One region of the Serratia marcescens subsp. marcescens ATCC 13880 genome, then DNA from elsewhere that is predicted to be linked to it. Evidence: riboswitches for the same ligand, from Rfam matches in the RefSeq annotation. Region 1 holds a riboswitch; each other region holds the start of a gene.

Region 1 (4,762 bases):
TGTTCGCATACCGTCTGCAGCAGCTGCAGCATCTCGTTGCGCAGCGCCGGATCGAGCGCCGAGAAGGGTTCGTCGAGCAACAGGATCGGCCGTTGGCGAATCAAACAGCGCGCCAGCGCGGCGCGCTGACGCTGGCCGCCGGAAAGTTGCGACGGCAGGCGCTCCAGGCGCTCTTCCAGGCCGACCTGACGGGCGATGTGCTCCCGCTGTTGGCGCTGTTGTTCAGTCAAGCGCAGACCGGGATCCAACCCCAGCCCGATGTTCTGCGCCACCGTCAGGTGCGCGAACAGGTTGTTCTCCTGAAACAGCATCGACACCGGCCGCTTGGCCGGCGGGGTGGCGGTGTGGTCTTCGCCGTTCAGCAGCAGCCGGCCGCTGGCCGCCGGCAGAAAACCGGCGATCAGGCTCAGCAAGGTGCTTTTACCGGCGCCGCTGGGGCCGAGCACCGCGACGCGCTCGCCCGGCTGGATGCGCAGATCAAAGCGCATCGGCAGGTGTTCATACAGGTAGGTCAGTTTTTCAAGCGTCAGCATGGCGGCCCGGTAAGCGTTCAATCAGGGTAAACAACAGGAAGCACAGCAGCAGCAACAGCAGCGCGGTCACCGCCCCGTCGTTGCTGCGGTAGGCGCCAATCTGCTGATACAGGTAAAAAGGCAGGGTACGGAAATGCTCGTTGCCAAACAAGGCGACCACGCCGAAGTCGCCGATCGACAGCACGCAGGCGAAGGCCAGTGCCTGCGCCAGCGGGCGGCGCAGGGCGCGCAGCTCAATCAGCCGCAGCCGTTGCCAGCCGCGGATATCCAGCGACAGGCACAGCGGATTGTAACGTTCGGCGAGGTCGCGCATCGGGTTCTCCAACACCTTTAGCGCGTAGGGCACCGCCATCAGCGCATTGGTGAGGATCACCAGCGCATAGGGCGACTGCGGCAACCCAATTGTATCGCTCAGCAGCAGGAAGAAGCCGGTGGCCAGCACGATGCCCGGCATCGCCAGGATCACCATGCCGCTCAGCTCCAGCGCCTGGCCGCCGTGCAGCTGCTGCCGCAGTTTCAGCTCGCGGCTGCTCCACAGCAGCATCATCGTGAGCGCCACGCACAGCAGCCCGGCGCCGAGGGCGATGCGCAGCGACGTGAACAGCGCCTGCCACAGCACCGGCTGGCGCAGCACGCTGACAATGGCCTGATTGGCGCCGTCGGCGATCACCGCCAGCAGAGGCGGCAGCAGCAGCAGCAGGGCGGCGGCGATCAGCAGAAAATCGCTGATGCGCCGCCACAGGCTGTCTTCCGGATTGCGCCAGCGCTGGGCGTGGGTATGCCCCACCGGCAATGCCTGGCTCAGGCGCTGACTGATCAACACCAGCCCGAGACAACAGCCCAGCTGGATCAGCGCCAGCATGGCGGCACGCCCCAGATCGTAGTCGTAACTCAGCGCCTGGTAGATCGCCAGTTCGATGGTGGTGGCCTGCGGCCCGCCGCCCAGCGACAGCACGGTGGCGAAGCTGGCGAAACACAGCATGAAGATCAGCGCGCCGCTCGGCAGGATCTGGCGACGCAGCGCCGGCCATTCGACGAAGCGGAACTGCTGCCAGCCGTTCATACCCAGTTGGGCGGCCAGCTGGCGCTGCTCCACCGGAATGTTCTCCAGCGCCTGCAGCAACAGGCGGGTGGCCAGCGGCAGGTTAAAGAACAGGTGCGCCAGCAGAATGCCCTGCAGCCCGTAGGGCGAGAAGCCATACTCGACGCCCAGCCAGCCGCACAGCGTCGCCAGCCAGCCCTGGCGCCCATAGACGCTGAGCAGGCCGAACACCGCCACCAGCACCGGCAGCACCAGCGTCATGGCGCACAGCCGCAGCAGCAGCTGCCGGCCGGGGAAACGGCGGCGATAGAGCGCACGCGCCAGCAGAACGGCGGGCAGCACCGAAATCAGCGCCGACAACAGCGCCTGCCAGAAGGTGAAGCGCACCACGTGCCACAGGTAACTGTCCTGCCACAGGCCGCGCCAGTCGCTGTCCGGCGCGTGACGCCACAGTGAGCCCATCGCCAGTGCGGCGACCAGCAGGATCACGCCGGCGGCCAGCAGCCCCGGCCAGAGCCAACGGGGGATCAGCGGCTGACGGCGGTTTGCCATGCCCGGATCCAACCGCCGCGTTGTTTGGCCACCTCTTCGGCGCTGTATTGCAGCGCGGTCTGCGGCACGTTCATCTGCTCAAAACCGACGGGCAGCGGGGTGTTGATCACCGGGTACATCCAGTTGCCGGTCGGGATGGTGTTCTGGAATGCCGGCGTCACCATGAACTGCATGAAGCGCTCGGCCAGCTCAGGCTGTTTGGCGGCTTTCAGCTTGCCCGCCACTTCCACCTGCAGGTAGTGGCCTTCGCTGAACGTGGCGGCGGCGTAAAGGTCTTTTTTCTCTTCGATCAGGTGATAGGCCGGAGACGTGGTGTAGCTGAGCACCAGGTCGCCTTCGCCTTTCAGGAACAGGCCGTAGGCCTCGCTCCAGCCTTTGGTGACGGTGACGGTCTTCTTCGCCAGCTGCTGCCAGGCGGCCGGCGCCTCGTCGCCATACACTTTTTGCATCCACAGCAGCAGGCCGAGCCCCGGCGTGCTGGTGCGCGGATCTTCGTAGATCACTTTCCAGTTGCGGTCGCCGCTGACCAGCTCCTGCAGGCTTTTCGGCGGGTTCTTCAGTTTTTCTTTGTTGTAGACGAAGGCGAAGTACCCGTAGTCGTAAGGCACGAAGGTCGCGTCCTGCCAGCCGCCCGGCACCGTCAGCTTGGCGGTGTCGACGCCGCTCGGCGCGAACAGGCCGGTTTGCTGCGCCGCCTGCAGCAGGTTGTTGTCCAGCCCCAGCACCACGTCGGCGGCGCTGTTTTTGCCTTCCATGCGCAGGCGGTTCAGCAGCGAGACGCCGTCTTCCAGCGCGACGAACTTCAGTTCACAGCCGCATTCGGCTTCGAAGGCTTTTTTCACCGCCGGGCCAGGGCCCCAGTCGGCGGCGAAGGAATCGTAGGTGTAAACCGTCAGCGTCGGCTTGGCGAACGCCGGCGCGGCGCACAGCAGCAATAAGCAGGGCAGATATTTTTTGACCACGTTGCACTCCTGAAAAATAAGGGGGCAAGGGCATCTGAGGGGGCGAGGCGGCGTCGCCGGTTCGCTGGGCTCAAATCCCTCCGCCGGTATTGACCGGATCAGGTTCGACGGGTGTGCTCTCAGCGGAAAATCGGGCTTATTAGGCGGCCCGGCTCTCCGCACCCCGTTGAGACGGCGCTATTGTAAAGATTAACCGACTTGGGCGAAAGGCGCTTATGTCTCCGGCGGGGCAAACCAGGCGGACTTGAAGTCGAACCAGCCGAGGGTGTTCATCCGCACGCCGCGCATGCTGCGCTGGCCGTGCAGCTGCAGCCAGTGGTGGAACAGCGGATGCAACTGGTGGTTGCTGACCAAACGCTGGCAGAACTCCGCCAGCGGCAAGCGGTTGGCGCGCCACAGCGCCGCGTCCTGCGCCAGATCTTCGTTCATGCAGTGCTGCATCAGCGGCAGTTCGTACAGCGTGGCGAACAGCGAAAACTCCAGCGGCAGATAGAAGTTGGCGCTGCCGAGCCACAGATCGCTGCGCGCGTCGCCCTGGTGCCAGGTGGCGTAATCCACGCTTTGCACGATCAGGCGGATGCCGTGCTGCGCCAGCAGCGGTTCAATCGCCTGGCGAATGGCGTGAAACTCCGAATGCTCATTGAAGTGGGTCATCGTCAGTTCGGTCAATCCCGCCGGTTTGGGTTGCTGCGCCAGCGCGCGGTTGTGGTGCCAGCGGGGCAGCAGGCCGTACGCCGGCGACCAGTAGCGCTGGTAGAGCGGCCCGGCGCGGCTCAGCAGCGAAATGGGGTTGATCAATTCGCACAGCCAACTGCGAATGGCGGGGTCGGCGGCCAGCGGGGAGCGCTGATCGAACAGCAAGAAATAACAGCCCTCTTCCAGTCGGCTTTCCAGTTCGTTTTTGCCGGTTTCATCGCCCTGCAGCTGCACGCCGGAGTGCACCAGTTCTTCGGAGAACTCCGGCAGCACCCAGATGTTCACCTCGTCGATCAGCGCCCGGTAGCCGAAATAGTCGTCGAAAGCGTGGATCTTCATCTGGCTGGGAAGATTGCGCACCACGCGGTAGGGGCCGGTGCCGACCGGATGGCGGGCGAAATCCGGCAGTTCGCGCCATTCACGCGGCAGGATCATGGCCTGCACACTGCCCAGCAGCCAGGGCAGCCAGTGGTCGGGGCTGCGCAGATGCACGTCGATAACGAACGGCGTCGGCGAGGTGACGCTCTCGATATGCGAGAACAGCGGTTGCGCGGTCAGACGCGAGAGGGATGTGATGACGTCCGCCATCTCCAGCTCGCGGCCGTGATGAAAATGGATCGCCGGGCGCAGGTAAAACCGCCAGTGCAGCGGCGTCAGCGCCTGCCAATGGTGAGACAGATCGGACTCCAGTTCCCCGTTTTCCTCATTTATGCGCGTCAGGCCGTTGAAGATCTGGCGCGCCAGATGGGTTTCCGAACGCCGCAGCGCCGAGCCGGGCAGCAGATTGTACAACTGCCGGTAGTAGAGCACCCGCAGGATGTGCTTCCCCTGGCGGAAGCTGCGCCCCAGCTGCGACAGCAGCATCTGGCGCACCACGTTTTTGTCGCCCACCAGTTGCACCAGCTGATCGATGCGATCCTGTTCCAGCAACTCCTCGGCCCGCTGTTGCTGCAGCGCCAGGCCGGTGTAGTGGAAGG
Region 2 (4,762 bases), 2.1 Mb from region 1:
TCGTCGATCAACTGGGACAGCCAGCCGTGAGACATCGTTTTATTCTTCATGGCGCAGGTTCAGCTTGGCCACCGCCGAAGCGCCCACGCGGAACAGCGCCGGGTTGGGGGCTTCTACCGCGATCTTGACCGGGAAGCGCTGCGAAACGTGCACCCAGTTGATGTTGCGCGACACGTTGGGCAGCCCGCCCAGCACTGTGCCGCCGTCGTCGGGCTGCACGCCGTAGCTGATCGATTCCACCTTGCCGCTGAAGGTCTGGCCGGCGTCGCTCATTAAATACAGCGTGGCCGGCACGCCGGGATGCACGCCTTTCAGGTCGGTTTCGCGGAAGTTGGCGACCACGTACCAGTGGCGGGTGTCGATCAGCGTGAACACCGGTTTGGCGCTGGAGGCATATTGGCCTACGGTGGTTTTCAGGGAGGCGATGCGGCCGTCGAACGGCGCTCTCACCTCGGTGAACTCCAGGTTCAGTTTGGCGATGGCGATGTCGGCCTGCACTTCGGCACGCTGCGCGACCAGGGCTTCGACGCCGCTGACGGCGGCTTCCGCCTGTTTCGCCTGCAGCAATGCGGCCTGCAGTTCCGCCTGCGCCGAGCGCTGGGAGGTGCGGGCGGTTTCCACTTCTTCCGCCGAAACGTAGTTCTTGCCGAGCAGCTTCTGCCGGCGGTTGAGGGTGTCGGTCGCCTGCGCCACCAGCGCCTGCGAGCGTTTGACGATGGCGTTCATCGATTCGGCGTTGTACTGCTGCGCGTTGACCGAACGCTGCGTCAGCTTGATCTGTTCATTCAGCGTGATCAGGCGCGCTTCGCTGGCCGCCAGCGCGTCCTGGTAAGGGCGCGGATCGATGCGGAACAGCAGATCGCCTTGCCGCACTTCCTGGTTGTCGCGGATCGGCATCTCGATGATGCGGCCGTTCACCTCCGGCACTACGTCGATGGTGTCGGCATAGGCGTAGGCATCGTCGGTAGTGGGGGCGTTTTCCACCCGCCAGACGACGACGGCGGCCACGATGAGCGTCAACGCCAGGATGGTAAGCACCAGCAGTCTGCGCTTGTTGGAGGTTTGTGGTTGGGTCATGGCGTCAGTCTCAGTGGGGGAAAACCAGTAACCAGGTCAGCATGGCGATCAGCGCGGTCAGCGCCGGATACGTCAGCAGCTGCGGCGCCAGCCAGGCGCGTTTTTCCGGGGTGCGCAGCAGCAGGTGGATCGCCACCATGCCCGCCACGCCGCCGCACAGGCAAAACAGCCAGTCGGGGAACGAAGCGCCGAACACCACCATGGACGGTGCCGGCGAGCACCCGGTGAGCAACAGCGCGGTCAGGCAGGTGATAAGCAGTTTTTTGTCGGGCATAGGGCGTTCTCTGGCGATTGGCTTGGTCGACGGGCCGAATGAAATGACTCTTTTTCAGTGAGTGAGGTCACTGTTTGTCACCCCCATGCTTGCGCAAGGGGAAACTAGAATAAATACTCTACTCTAAACTAGAGGGGTTAATCTAGTTTTTTGTGTCACCCTGCCTTCGCGGCGGCAAATGGGTATAATGCGTTGATGACAGCGGGCAGAAACGAATATGCAAATCGACGAACACATCACCGGGCGAGAGCCGCAGCAGGAAAGAGGGCGGCAACGCGTACAAACCATTCTGGATTCAGCGGCGGCGATCGTGGCGCAGGATGGCCTGGCGGCGCTCAGCATGCAGCGGCTGGCCAAACACGCCAAAACCTCCATCGGCTCGATGTATCACTTTTTCCCCGATCGCCACGCGGTGATCAAGGCGCTGGCGGATCGGCACACCGAATCGATCGAGGCGCTGGTGCGCGACATGGCGCTGGCCAGCGACGACGAGTGGCGGCGCCTCTCCGCTGAAGCGGTGATCCAGCGGCTGTTTTCACCCTATGCGCAGTACCTGCGCGAGCACGCCGACTACCTGCCGGTGATGCGGGAAATGAACCTGCCGGACGAAAAGTCCAGCTTCCTGGCGCTGATCGCCCGAGTGCTGCAGCTGCGCCGCCCCGAGACCGCCGAGGCGGAGATCCTGCAGCAAACCCGGCTGTTGCAAAGCCTGGTGGCCGGCACCTTGCATCACATCTTCAAAACGGCGCCGCAGAGCGTGGCATTTACGTTGGCGGAGCTGCCCGGCGTGCTGAGCCTGTATCTGGCGGGAAAAGAGGGCAACATCGCTTAGGCGCGAGCGAATTTATTCGCTTGTTTGTCCGCGCCGCCGCTGGCATGATCCCGCTCAGGGATTAACGCAACGTTGATCACAACCTATTGATTTTCATGACTCGGGGTGCCCTTCTGCGTGAAGGCTGAGAAATACCCGTATTACCTGATCTGGATAATGCCAGCGTAGGGAAGTCACGGCCGCCCAACCGGCGCCGCCTTCTTGAACGCCGGTTGGGAGGAATATGATCGCTCGACCTGATGCACTACCCGGCGCTCGCGCCGCGGCCTGCCTGACTCAATTCCAACAGCGGCCTCCGCTGATCCACTGCCTGACCAACGAAGTGGTGCAATCGCTGACCGCCAACGTGCTGCTGGCGCTCGGCGCCTCCCCGGCGATGGTGGTGGAGCCGCAAGAGGCGGCGCAGTTCAGCGCGTTGGCCGACGGCCTGCTGATCAACGTCGGCACCCTCAACGCGCTGCGTGCCGAATCGATGCGCGCGGCGGTGGCCGCCGCCAATCAGGCCGGCAAGCCCTGGACGCTGGATCCGGTGGCGGTTGGCGCGCTCTCCTACCGCACCGCCTTCGCCAAACAGCTGCTGGACGAGAAACCGGCGGCGATACGCGGCAACGCCTCGGAAATCATGGCGCTCAGCGGGTTGCTGGCCAGCGGCCGCGGCGTGGACAGCGGCGACGATTCCTTGGCGGCATTGCCCGCCGCGCGTGAGCTGGCGCAGCGCAGCGGTGCGGTAGTAGCGGTCACCGGCGCGGTGGATTACGTCACCGACGGCCAACGCGATTGGGCGATCGAAGGCGGCTCCCCGCTGATGACGCGGGTGGTGGGCACCGGCTGCGCGCTGTCGGCGGTGGCGGCGGCGTTTTGCGCCCTGCCGGGCGATCGCCTGGACAACGTGGCGGCCGCCTGCCGGGTGATGTCCCACTGCGGCGGCCTCGCGGCCAGGCAGGCCGCCGGGCCGGGCAGCTTTACGCCGGCGTTCCTCGACGCCCTGTATCAGCTGCGCGGGGAGGATCTGTGATGAAACGCATTAACGCGCTGACCATCGCCGGCACCGATCCCAGCGGCGGCGCCGGCATTCAGGCCGATCTGAAGGCCTTCTCGGCGCTTGGCGCCTACGGCACCTCGGTGATCACCGCGCTGGTGGCGCAGAATACCCGCGGCGTGCAGTCGGTGTATTACATCGATCCGGCGTTTGTCGCCGCGCAGCTGGACTCGGTGTTTAGCGACGTGCGCATCGACAGCGTCAAGATCGGCATGCTGGCCAACGCCGATATCGTGCAGGCGGTGGCCGAACGGCTGCGCCATTACCGGCCGGAATTCGTGGTGCTGGACACCGTGATGCTGGCGAAAAGCGGCGATCCGTTGCTGGCCCCGGAGGCGGTGGCGTCGATTCGACGCGAGCTGTTGCCGCTGGTGTCGATCATTACGCCGAACCTGCCGGAAGCGGCGGCGCTGCTGGCGTGCGCGCCGGCGGAAGATGAAGCGCAGATGCGCGAGCAGGGGCGGGCGCTGCTGGCGATGGGCTGCCGAGCGGTGCTGATGAAGGGCGGCCACCTGAGCGAAAGCGAGAGCCCGGACTGGCTGTTTACCGCCGAAGGCGAGCAGCGCTTTACCGCGCCGCGCGTCGCCACCCGCCATACCCACGGCACCGGTTGCACGCTCTCGGCCGCGCTGGCGGCGCTGCGTCCGCGCCATGCCGACTGGGCGGCCACGGTGGCCGCCGCCAAGGGCTACCTGCAACAAGCGCTGCAACAGGCGGATACGCTGGAAGTGGGGCACGGCATCGGGCCGGTGCATCATTTTCACGCCTGGTGGTGAGTCAACTTTTTGCCGCAACCGTGGTCTGACTAGTTCAGGCCCGGTTTTATGGGCGAAACCTGATTTAACCTAGGGAGAAGGACTATGACGGGACACCAGGCGCTGCGTTGCGCCCTCTTTGGCGCACTGCTCAGCTTCAGCGCGGGCAGCTTTGCCCAACAAATCGTCACCACATCGGATTTGATTCAGCAGCCGGGGTATCAGGCCAGCTGGCAAAACATGGTCAAAGGCCAGGCGCGGATGCCGGGCTGGGCGCGCAAGGGCGTCGGCACCTCTACGCCGGCGCAGAATCTGAACTGGAAGGGCAAAGAGTATCTGGTCGGTAACCTGTGCAAGCCCCACGACTGCGGCAATAACTTTTTGATCGTGGCGTTCAGCGCGGACAAATCCCAGGCCTGGGGCGTGCGGGTGGAAGTGGAAGATCGGCCGGAAGCCGTCGATCATCCGAAGAAGTATGCCAAGTACCAGTGGCTCGGCAAGCCGAATGACGACATGAAAGCGCTGCTGAAGCAGCAGTTCGAGAACAATCCCGATTGGAAATGATCTGACCGGGGGGCGCTGGTGATGGCGCCCCCCGGCGTTGATCAGCCGATGCCGGCCTGATGCAGATCGTGCAGGTTGAGCGCCCCCACCAGCACGCCGTCCATATCGACCACCGGAGCCGCGCTGATGTGTTGTTCGTGCAGCGCTTCCAGCGCCTCCCCGGCGCGCCACTGCTCTGGCAGCCGATAGCCGGGGCGGGTGATCGCCGGGCTGAGCGGATC
Region 3 (4,762 bases), 2.5 Mb from region 1:
GATCAGCTTGTTGTCGAACAGGAACTGTTCGTAAGCCTGGTAGCGGGCGCGATCCAACTTGGCCGGATCGCGCGCGAACAGCGGCAGGCTGGCTTGCCACGCCTGTTTGTTCAGCTCGGTATTCAGCTCCGGGTGCGCCTTGGCGAACGCCAGCCAGGTGTCCTGCGGGTGCGCGTGCAGGTAGTCGCTGCCTTGCTTCAGCGCGGCGAGGAATTTGCGGATTTTCGGCTCGTTCACCGCATCGCGGTTGGCGACGATGATCAGCTCGTCGTAGGCCGGCACGCCGTAATCTTCGACGTTGAACACCACCGGTTCTTTACCCTGCAGCTTCAGCTCCAGCGCTTCGATGTTGCGGTAGCCGCCGATCACCGCATCGACCTGGCCCGCCAGCAGGGCGCTGGTCAGCTGGAAGTTGACGTTGATAAGCTTGATGTCCTGCGGCTTGAGGCGCTCGTGTTCGACCATGGTGGCCAGCGTCGCCTGTTCGATGCCGCTGACCGAGTAACCTACCGTTTTGCCCTTGAGATCCGCCGGCGAGGTGATGTTTTTATCCAGCGCGATCACCGTATTCAGCGGCGTGTTGATCAGCGTGCCGACGCGCATCAACGGCAGACCCTGATCGGCGAAGAAGTGCAACTGTGGTTGATAGGTGATGGCGAGGTCGGCCTGTTTGGCGGCCACCAGCCGCGGCGGCAGCGCCGGATCGGACGGCGGCACGATCTTGACGTCCAGCCCTGCGGCCTTGAAGGCGCCGATCTGCTCGGCCACCATAATCGGCGCGTGATCGGGGTTGATGTACCAGTCGAGCACCAGCGTCAGCTTGTCGGCCGCGCCTGCCTGGCCTGTGAGGGCGGCGCCCAGCAGCAGCCCGCAAACGGTTTGTTTGATCATGGTCGTTCCTTTATCCCTGGTTATGGTTGCAATCATCACTCGTTTTCCGGCGCCCAGGCGATCAGGCGCCGCAGCAGCGCATCCACCGCGGCCCACAGCAGCACGGTCATCAGCACCAAAATAAACAGCGCGGCGAAGCAGACGTCGGTCTGCATGCGCGCGTTGGCGTTCAGCATCACGTAGCCCAGCCCTTCGGCCGAGCCGACCCATTCGCCGATGATGGCACCGATCGGCGCGACCGCGGCGGCCATGCGCAGGCCGGAGCCGAAGGCCGGCAGCGCCGCCATCAGCCGCACGTGCCGCAGCTGCGCCCAGCGCGAAGCGCGCATCGTGCGCGCCAGATCGAGATAGTCGTTGTTGACCCGGCGCAGCCCGTCAAAAAAGGCCGACACCACCGGAAAGAAGATCACCAGCACCGCCATCGCCACCTTGGCGCTCATGCCGAAGCCGAACCACAGCACCAGCAGCGGGGCCAGGGCGAACACCGGTATCGCCTGACTGGTGAGCACCAGCGGCATCAGCCAGCGTTGCAGGCGCGGCGAGAAAATCATGCACAGCGCCAGCGCCGCACCGAGCAACACGCCGAGCACCAGCCCGCTGACGATCTCCGAAGCGGTGACCAGCGTGTGCCAGGCGAGATAGCCGCGCCCGTCCCACAGCGCCTGCGCCACAGCGCCCGGCGTGGGCAGCAGAAAGGCCGGAATGCCGCTTTGCGCCGCCAGCCACCACAGCAGCAGCAGGCCGACGAACACCGTCAGCCCGCGCCGCAGGCGGGTGAGTCCACGCTCTTTGGCGATATTCATTGCGCCGCCCTCACCAGTTGCTGCAGCAGCTCGGCCTGGCTTTTCAGCAGGTCGGCGTCATCCGGCGCGCGCGGCGGTAGCCCGCTGATGCGGTGAGTATCGTCGAGGCCCAGCGGCCAGGGAGACAGCACCAGCAGCCGGTGGCTCAGGCGGCAGGCTTCCATCGGATCGTGGGTGATCAACAGCACGGTATTTTGCGCCAGCAGCTCGGCGGCCAGGCTCTGGATCTCGGCGCGGGTAATGGCGTCCAGCGCGGAAAAAGGTTCGTCCATCAGCACGATCGGCTGGCGTTCGTAGAGCGTGCGGGCGATGGCGGCGCGCTGGCGCATGCCGCCGGACAGCGAGGCGGGCAGGCTGCGGCCATGCGCGGCCAGGCCTACGCGTTCGAGCAGGTGCGCCGTCCACGCCTGATCCGGCGCTTCGCCGCGCAGCCGCGAACCGAGGGCGACGTTCTCTTCAACGGTCAGCCACGGGTAGAGCAGGTCTTTTTGCCCCATGTAGGCGATGCGCCCGGCGATCGGCAGGCCGTCGCTGCCGGTCACCGAGCCAGAGCTGGCCTGCGCCAGGCCGGCGATGATCTTCAGCAGGCTGGTTTTGCCGGCGCCGCTGGCGCCGAGCAGGGCGACGAAGCTGCCGCCGGCGATGTCGAAGCTCAGCCGGTCGAAGACGATTTGCTGACCGAAACGCAGGCTGAGATCCCGCACCTGGATGCCGGGCGGGAGAAGCGGGGAGGTCATGAGGCGTTCAGCCCCATCTGCCAAAATGCCGACTCCAGCTGGGTGGCGGTGGTGAAAATCTGCGCCAGCTCGGTGAAGCGGCCCTGTGCGCCGCGCTGCTGACCAACGGTTTCCAGCAGTTCGATGGCGGCGCGCACGCCGGCCAGATAGCCCTCGTCGCCGTAGTTGCGGATCCAGGAGGCGTAAGGATTGCCCTCCATCTGAGTGGCGGGATCGTGCAGCAGCCGCAGGCCGATTTCGGCATAGCCGGCCACGCAGGGCAGCAGGCCGGCCAGCAGATCGAGGGCGTCGCCTGCATGGCCGATATCCAGCACGTAACGGGTGTAGTTCATGGTTTCCGCCGCTTCCGGCTGGGCGGCGATCTGCGCTTCGTTCAGCCCCCATTCGGCGCAGTAGGCCACGTGCAGCGGCAGTTCGGCGACGATGCCGTTGAGCGAGGCGGTGGCGGCGCGCATCTCCGGCAGAGTGCGCAGCTTGCTGACCAGCAGCGCGTAGGCGCGGGCGAAGTGCAGCAGAAACAGATAGTCCTGGGTCAGGTAGCGGCGAAAAGCGCGTTCAGGCAAGGTGCCGGCGGCCAGCTGCTGCAGAAACGGATGATCGACGTAATCTTGCCAGTGGCTGCCGGCATGGCGGCGCAGCCGGCCGTAAAGACCGCTTTCGAACAGGGTAGTGATGGACATGGGACCTCCTTGAGTCAGTGGAGATCCGGGCACGCTGGGGTATGAACAGGCAACGGGTGATCGCATTGTTGCCTAACCGTCCCTTCGCTGGCATGACCCAGATCAGGTTCAAAGGGTTCGGCTTGCGCCATCTCAGCCCGTAACAGGACACCCCTCGGAGCTGCTTGTTATACGACATTTGTTTTTTGATTACAATCGCCGGGCGGCGCGGCGGCAATCGGTTCGTTTAGTGCGATCGGGGGCGATTTTGCTGGCGCAGAGCGCGCGGTTTTTGTCACTGTAGGCCCATGTTTTGCCTCTGAGGATGATGCCCGATGAAAAAAATTGGTTTTCTCTCGTTTGGCCACTGGTCGCCTTCCGCCCAGTCCGGCACCCGTTCCGCAGCGGATGCGCTGCTGCAGTCCATCGATCTGGCGGTCGCCGCCGAAGATCTGGGGGCGGACGGCGCCTATTTTCGCGTGCACCACTTCGCGCGCCAGCTGGGATCGCCGTTCCCGCTGTTGGCCGCCATCGGCGCCAAAACCCAACGCATCGAGATCGGCACCGGCGTGATCGACATGCGTTATGAAAACCCGCTGTACATGGTGGAGGACGCCGGCGCGGCGGATCTGATCGCCGGCGGGCGGCTGCAGCTCGGCATCAGCCGCGGTTCGCCGGAGCAGGTGATCGACGGCTGGCGTTATTTCGGCTATGCCCCGGCCGACGGCGAGACCGACGCGGACATGGCCCGCCGCCATACCGAAGTGTTCCTGGAAGCGCTGCGCGGTGAAGGGTTCGCCGAACCCAATCCGCAGCCGATGTTCCCGAATCCGCCTGGGCTGCTGCGGCCGGAGCCGTTTTCCGCCGGGCTGCGCGATCGCATCTGGTGGGGCGCCGGTTCGAACGCCACCGCTGTCTGGGCGGCGAAGCTGGGCATGCATCTGCAAAGCTCGACGCTCAAGAATGACGAGACCGGCGAGCCCTTCCACATCCAGCAGGCCAAGCAGATCCGCGCCTATCGCGCCGCCTGGCAAGAGGCGGGCCACCCGCACGAGCCGCGGGTTTCCGTGAGCCGCAGCATCTTCGCGCTGGTGGATCAGCGGGATCGCAACTACTTCGGCGGCGGCGGCAAGGAGGGCGATCAGCTGGGGTATATCGACGCGCAGACCCGGGCGATCTTCGGCCGCAGCTATGCCGCTGAGCCGGATGTGCTGATCGAGCAGCTGGCGCAGGACGAGGCCATCGCCGAAGCGGATACCTTGCTGCTGACCGTGCCTAACCAACTGGGCGTGGATTACAACGCGCACGTCATCGAATCGATTTTAACCCATGTCGCGCCGGCGCTCGGCTGGCGCTAAACGGAGGAGTGGCATGTCACGCATTTTCATTACCGGCTCGGTCGACGGGCTGGGCCGCGCCGCCGCGCAAACGCTGTTGGACGAAGGGCATCAGGTGATCCTGCATGCGCGTGAGCCTGGCCGTTTGGCCGCGGTGCGCGATTTGCTGGATCGGGGCGCGCAGGCGGCGAACGGCGATCTGTCCGATGTGCAGCAGATCCGGCAGCTCGCCGAGCAGGTCAATCGCCTCGGCCGCCCGGACGCGGTGATCCACAATGCCGGCATGTTTACCGGGCCGCAGGTGATGCCGGTGAACGTCATAGCGCCTTATCTGC
Region 4 (4,762 bases), 460 kb from region 1:
TGACCGCGTCGCGCAGCGCTTGCCCTTGCAGCCGCTGCGCCAGCGGGATGGATTCCACCAATGGGTTCAGCGCCTGCAGATGGCGTTGCGCCAGCGCCGCCTTACCGGTGGCGGTATCGGCGCTGCGGTAGAGGATTTGCCGCTGCAAGTTGGTGACGTGCAGCTGGTCGTCGTCGGCCAACAGCAGCGTGCCGACGCCGGCGGCGGCCAGGTACAACGAAGCCGGGGAGCCGAGCCCGCCCAAACCGACGATCAGCACCGTGGCGCGCTTGAGTTTCTCCTGGCCTTCCGGGCCGACGTCCTCCAGCAGCAGTTGGCGGCTGTAGCGCAGGAATTCCTGATCGTTAAGCATCGTTCGGATCCTCGCCTTCGATCAGCCGTAGCAGCTCGGCCGTCGCCGCGCGCCAGTCCGGCGCCTGGGTGATGGCGCTGACCACCGCGACGCTGCCAACGCCGCATGCCAGCACCGCCGGTACGCGATCGATACTGATCCCGCCGATCGCCACCGTCGGGTAATCCGCCAGGCCGGCGATGTGGCGTTTCAACTCCGTCAGCCCCTGCGGCGCCGAAGGCATGTCTTTGGTTTGGGTGGGGAAGATGTGCCCCAGCGCGATGTAGGACGGTTTCACCGCCAGCGCGCGCGCCAGTTCGGCGTCGTCATGGGTGGACACGCCGAGCCGCAACCCGGCGCGGTGAATGGCAGCCAGATCGGTGGTATCAAGATCTTCCTGGCCCAGATGCACGCCGTAGGCGCCGTGCTTGATCGCCAGCCGCCAGTAGTCGTTGATGAACAGCCGCGCCTGATAACGCTGGCCCAGCGCGATGGCGGCGGCGATATCCTCTTCGACCTGCTCGTCAGGCAAATCCTTGATGCGCAGCTGGATGGTGGTGACGCCGGCCTCAAGCAGGCGAGCGATCCATTCCACGCTGTCGACGACCGGGTAGAGCCCCAGTTTGTAGGGCGTCGCCGGGAAGGGGGTCGTGATATCAGTCATTGCTTGTCTCCTCTTGCAGCGTGCCGGCGCTGTGATACAGCTCGCTGCCGCGGGCGCGGAACTCGGCGGACATTTTCTCCATGCCGGTCAGCTGCACTTCGATCGGCTTGGCGACCTCCTGGGCGGCGGCGTAGTCGCGCACCTCCTGCGAAATCTTCATCGAGCAGAATTTCGGCCCGCACATCGAGCAGAAGTGGGCGACCTTGCCGGATTCCTGCGGCAGGGTTTCGTCGTGATAGGCGCGCGCGGTGGCCGGATCGAGCGCCAGATTGAACTGATCTTCCCAGCGGAATTCGAAACGCGCCTTGGACATGGCGTTATCGCGGATCTGCGCGCCCGGATGGCCTTTGGCCAGATCGGCGGCGTGAGCGGCGATCTTGTAGGTGATCAGGCCCTGTTTGACGTCTTCTTTGTTCGGCAGGCCGAGGTGCTCTTTCGGCGTGACGTAACACAGCATGGCGCAGCCGAACCAGCCGATCATTGCCGCGCCGATGCCGGAAGTGAAATGGTCATAGCCCGGGGCGATATCGGTGGTCAGCGGGCCGAGGGTGTAGAACGGCGCTTCGTGGCAGTGTTCCAGCTCTTCGGTCATGTTGCGGCGGATCATCTGCATCGGCACGTGGCCCGGGCCTTCGATCATCACCTGCACGTCGTATTCCCAGGCGATTTTGGTCAGCTCGCCCAGCGTATGCAGCTCGGCGAACTGGGCCTCGTCGTTGGCGTCCTGAATCGAGCCGGGGCGCAGGCCGTCGCCGAGCGACAGCGAAACGTCGTAGGCGGCGCAGATCTCGCAGATTTCGCGGAAGTGCTGATAGAGGAAGTTTTCCTGATGGTGCGACAGACACCATTTGGCCATGATCGAGCCGCCGCGGGACACGATGCCGGTCAGGCGTTTGGCGGTCATCGGCACGTAGCGCAGCAGCACGCCGGCGTGGATGGTGAAATAATCGACCCCTTGTTCCGCCTGTTCCAGCAGCGTATCGCGGAACATCTCCCAGGTGAGGTTTTCCGCCACGCCGTTGACCTTCTCCAGCGCCTGGTAGATCGGCACGGTGCCGATGGGCACCGGGCTGTTGCGCAGGATCCATTCGCGGGTTTCGTGAATATAGCGGCCGGTGGAGAGATCCATCACGGTGTCTGCGCCCCAGCGGGTGGACCACACCAGCTTCTCCACCTCTTCTTCGATCGACGAGGTGACCGCCGAGTTGCCGATATTGGCGTTCACCTTCACCAGGAAATTGCGGCCGATGATCATCGGCTCTGCCTCCGGATGGTTGATGTTGGCGGGAATGATGGCGCGGCCGGCGGCCACTTCCTGGCGCACGAACTCCGGCGTGATGTTGTCCGGCAGGTTGGCGCCCCAGCCCTGGCCCGGATGCTGATGGCGCAGTACTTCGCCGCGAATGCGTTCGCGCCCCATGTTTTCACGGATGGCGATGAACTCCATCTCCGGGGTGACGATACCGGCGCGGGCATAGTGCAGCTGGGTCACGCGCTTGCCCGGCAGCGCTTTGCGCGGCAGCGGCAGATGCTCGAAGCGCAGGTGATCCAGCCCCTCGTCCGCCAGCCGCTGCTGGGTGAAGCCGGAGCTGGCACCGCTGAGCGTCGTGGTATCGCCGCGCGCGTCGATCCAGCCGGCACGCAGTTTGGCCAGGCCGGCGTGCACATCGAGCTTGGCCTGCGGATCGCCGTAGGGGCCGGCGGTGTCATATACCGGGATCGCCTCGTTGGGTTCATACTGCGGGCTATCTTTGCTGCCGCCGACCAGGGTCGGACTGAGCTGAATTTCGCGCATCGGCACCTGGATATCGCGGCGCGAGCCCTGCAGGTAGATGCGGCGTGAGTTTGGGAAAGCCATGCCTTGCAGCGTGTCGATAAACTGCTGGGCGGCTTCGCGTTGCGCTTTACGGGCGCGCGGTGGATTAACGTTAGACATAGCAAGTTCCTACCAGTGTGTTGGGTTGGGAAAGTTGCTTGTCTGGAGCTCGGAGGGAGTAATGATGGTGGCCGATAAGGCAGGGCGCCCGCAAGGGGAAGGCCGTGCCTGTGGCGATAGATTACTCTTGTTCCCTTCGCGGGTATTAACCCGATCAGGTTCCGCGGATCCCGAATTAACGGTCTCAGCCTGGCTGATTCGATGAACAAATCAGGCGCTAGGCACTCCGACAAGATGCCCCCCAGTATAGGAGGGATAAGAAAAAAAACTATAAAATTTTAACGCGCCGGATCCAGTGTCTGGTCCGGCAGCGGTTGCTGCGCGGCTTCCGCTTCCAGTTGGATCAGCTTATCTTCCAGCGCAAAGCGCGCCGCCAGCGTTTCGCCGATATCCGACAAGGCCTGGTGGAATTCCAGACAAACTTCCTGATCGATATCCACTTCGGTATAGCGATCGTGGAACGCCATGATCTGTTCGGTATTGGCCCACAGCTTGGGGTAGATGTTCACCGCCAGCGACATTTTCGGACTGGCTGCGCCTTCCACTTGTTTGATAATTCTGTCATAGATATGAAAATGCCCTGCGGAGAGGTAATCCACCAGGTTGTGGCAAAAGTTCTCCAGCGCTTTTTCATTCAGCGGCGTATGCTTTTCTTTATTCGGTTTGAGGCCTACCAGCGTGCAGTAGGCGACCAGCAACTGCTTGCGGGCCTGAAGCCATTGATCAACTAATTCATTACTACCGCCAACGCGCTGAGTCAGCCTTTCCAAACGGTTGAGCATGTTTGACTCCGTGTAAGTAACAAAAGTAACCGGTAAGTTATTAAAATGTAACAAAGCCGATTTGTAGAGTGCCAGTGAAGCTGAGGTTGTGCAACAACGATATGGAACTTGCATTAACGGGCAATGAAAACGGCTGGTGGATCGTCAGCCATGAAAGCAAACTTTGGTTACCGAACGGTGAATTGCCGTCGGGGACTGCCGCCGCCCTCGGGCTGCAGGGCCATATGGCGCGCGTCATCGGTGAGTGGGAGGGCGCGCCGGTCTGGCTGGTGCGCCAGGCGATGCCGCGGGAGATGGGATCGGTGCGTCAGCTGTTGGATCAGGATCGCGGTCTGTTCCAGCTGGCCGGGCGCGGCGTGCAGCTGGCGGACTTCTACCGCTCCCATCGCTATTGCGGCTACTGCGGCCATGAGATGCACCTCAGCCGCACCGAAAGCGCCTGCCTGTGCGGCCATTGCAAAGAACGCTACTACCCGCAGATCGCGCCCTGCGTGATCGTCGCCATTCGGCGCGAGGATCAGATCCTGCTGGCGCAGCACGTGCGCCATCGCGGCGGCATTCACACGGTGCTGGCCGGCTTCGTCGAAGTGGGCGAAACGCTGGAGCAAGCGGTGGCGCGCGAAGTGATGGAAGAGAGCAATATTGAAATCAAGAACCTGCGCTACGTCACGTCACAACCCTGGCCGTTTCCGCACTCGCTGATGATGGCCTTTATGGCCGATTACCACCAGGGTGAGATTCGCCACGATCCCAAGGAGCTGCTCAATGCCGGCTGGTATCGTTACGACCAACTGCCGCTGTTGCCGCCGCCCGGCACCGTGGCGCGCCGGTTGATTGAGGACACCGTGGCGCTGTGCCGGGCAGAATAATGTACAATGGCCGGCAGATTATTAAGGGAGCCCCATAAATGACTGAGTTGAAGAACGATCGTTACCTGCGCGCGCTGTTGCGCCAGCCGGTGGATGTGACCCCCGTATGGATGATGCGCCAGGCCGGTCGTTATTTACCGGAGTACAAGGCGACTCGCGCCCAGGCCGGTGATTTCATGT

The links. A riboswitch is a leader RNA that binds a small molecule or an ion and turns the genes downstream of it on or off. The one in region 1 is predicted to bind thiamine pyrophosphate.
Region 2: it holds a riboswitch for thiamine pyrophosphate, as region 1 does, so the genes downstream of both, thiM (hydroxyethylthiazole kinase) here and thiB (thiamine ABC transporter substrate binding subunit) in region 1, are expected to answer to the same signal.
Region 3: it holds a riboswitch for thiamine pyrophosphate, as region 1 does, so the genes downstream of both, J0F90_RS15580 (TenA family protein) here and thiB (thiamine ABC transporter substrate binding subunit) in region 1, are expected to answer to the same signal.
Region 4: it holds a riboswitch for thiamine pyrophosphate, as region 1 does, so the genes downstream of both, thiC (phosphomethylpyrimidine synthase ThiC) here and thiB (thiamine ABC transporter substrate binding subunit) in region 1, are expected to answer to the same signal.

What each region holds. Positions count from the first base shown of each region.
Region 1 covers NZ_CP071238.1:757,305-762,066, forward strand. Annotated here, with positions in the region: gene thiQ (thiamine ABC transporter ATP-binding protein ThiQ) at 1-533, opposite strand, end outside; gene thiP (thiamine/thiamine pyrophosphate ABC transporter permease ThiP) at 520-2,127, opposite strand; gene thiB (thiamine ABC transporter substrate binding subunit) at 2,103-3,089, opposite strand; TPP riboswitch at 3,147-3,265, opposite strand; gene sgrR (HTH-type transcriptional regulator SgrR) at 3,303-4,762, opposite strand, start outside.
Region 2 covers NZ_CP071238.1:3,804,228-3,808,989, reverse strand. Annotated here, with positions in the region: gene J0F90_RS18230 (FUSC family protein) at 1-35, opposite strand, end outside; gene mdtN (multidrug transporter subunit MdtN) at 40-1,077, opposite strand; gene J0F90_RS18220 (YtcA family lipoprotein) at 1,088-1,351, opposite strand; gene J0F90_RS18215 (TetR/AcrR family transcriptional regulator) at 1,569-2,183, shown strand; TPP riboswitch at 2,275-2,371, shown strand; gene thiM (hydroxyethylthiazole kinase) at 2,407-3,198, shown strand; gene thiD (bifunctional hydroxymethylpyrimidine kinase/phosphomethylpyrimidine kinase) at 3,198-3,998, shown strand; gene J0F90_RS18200 (inhibitor of vertebrate lysozyme family protein) at 4,083-4,541, shown strand; gene gutQ (arabinose-5-phosphate isomerase GutQ) at 4,583-4,762, opposite strand, start outside.
Region 3 covers NZ_CP071238.1:3,251,505-3,256,266, reverse strand. Annotated here, with positions in the region: gene J0F90_RS15595 (ABC transporter substrate-binding protein) at 1-891, opposite strand, end outside; gene J0F90_RS15590 (ABC transporter permease) at 927-1,694, opposite strand; gene J0F90_RS15585 (ABC transporter ATP-binding protein) at 1,691-2,431, opposite strand; gene J0F90_RS15580 (TenA family protein) at 2,428-3,111, opposite strand; TPP riboswitch at 3,174-3,276, opposite strand; gene J0F90_RS15575 (LLM class flavin-dependent oxidoreductase) at 3,426-4,448, shown strand; gene J0F90_RS15570 (SDR family NAD(P)-dependent oxidoreductase) at 4,462-4,762, shown strand, end outside.
Region 4 covers NZ_CP071238.1:294,035-298,796, forward strand. Annotated here, with positions in the region: gene J0F90_RS01355 (HesA/MoeB/ThiF family protein) at 1-352, opposite strand, end outside; gene thiE (thiamine phosphate synthase) at 345-995, opposite strand; gene thiC (phosphomethylpyrimidine synthase ThiC) at 988-2,931, opposite strand; TPP riboswitch at 3,046-3,170, opposite strand; gene J0F90_RS01370 (Rsd/AlgQ family anti-sigma factor) at 3,210-3,713, opposite strand; gene nudC (NAD(+) diphosphatase) at 3,815-4,582, shown strand; gene hemE (uroporphyrinogen decarboxylase) at 4,621-4,762, shown strand, end outside.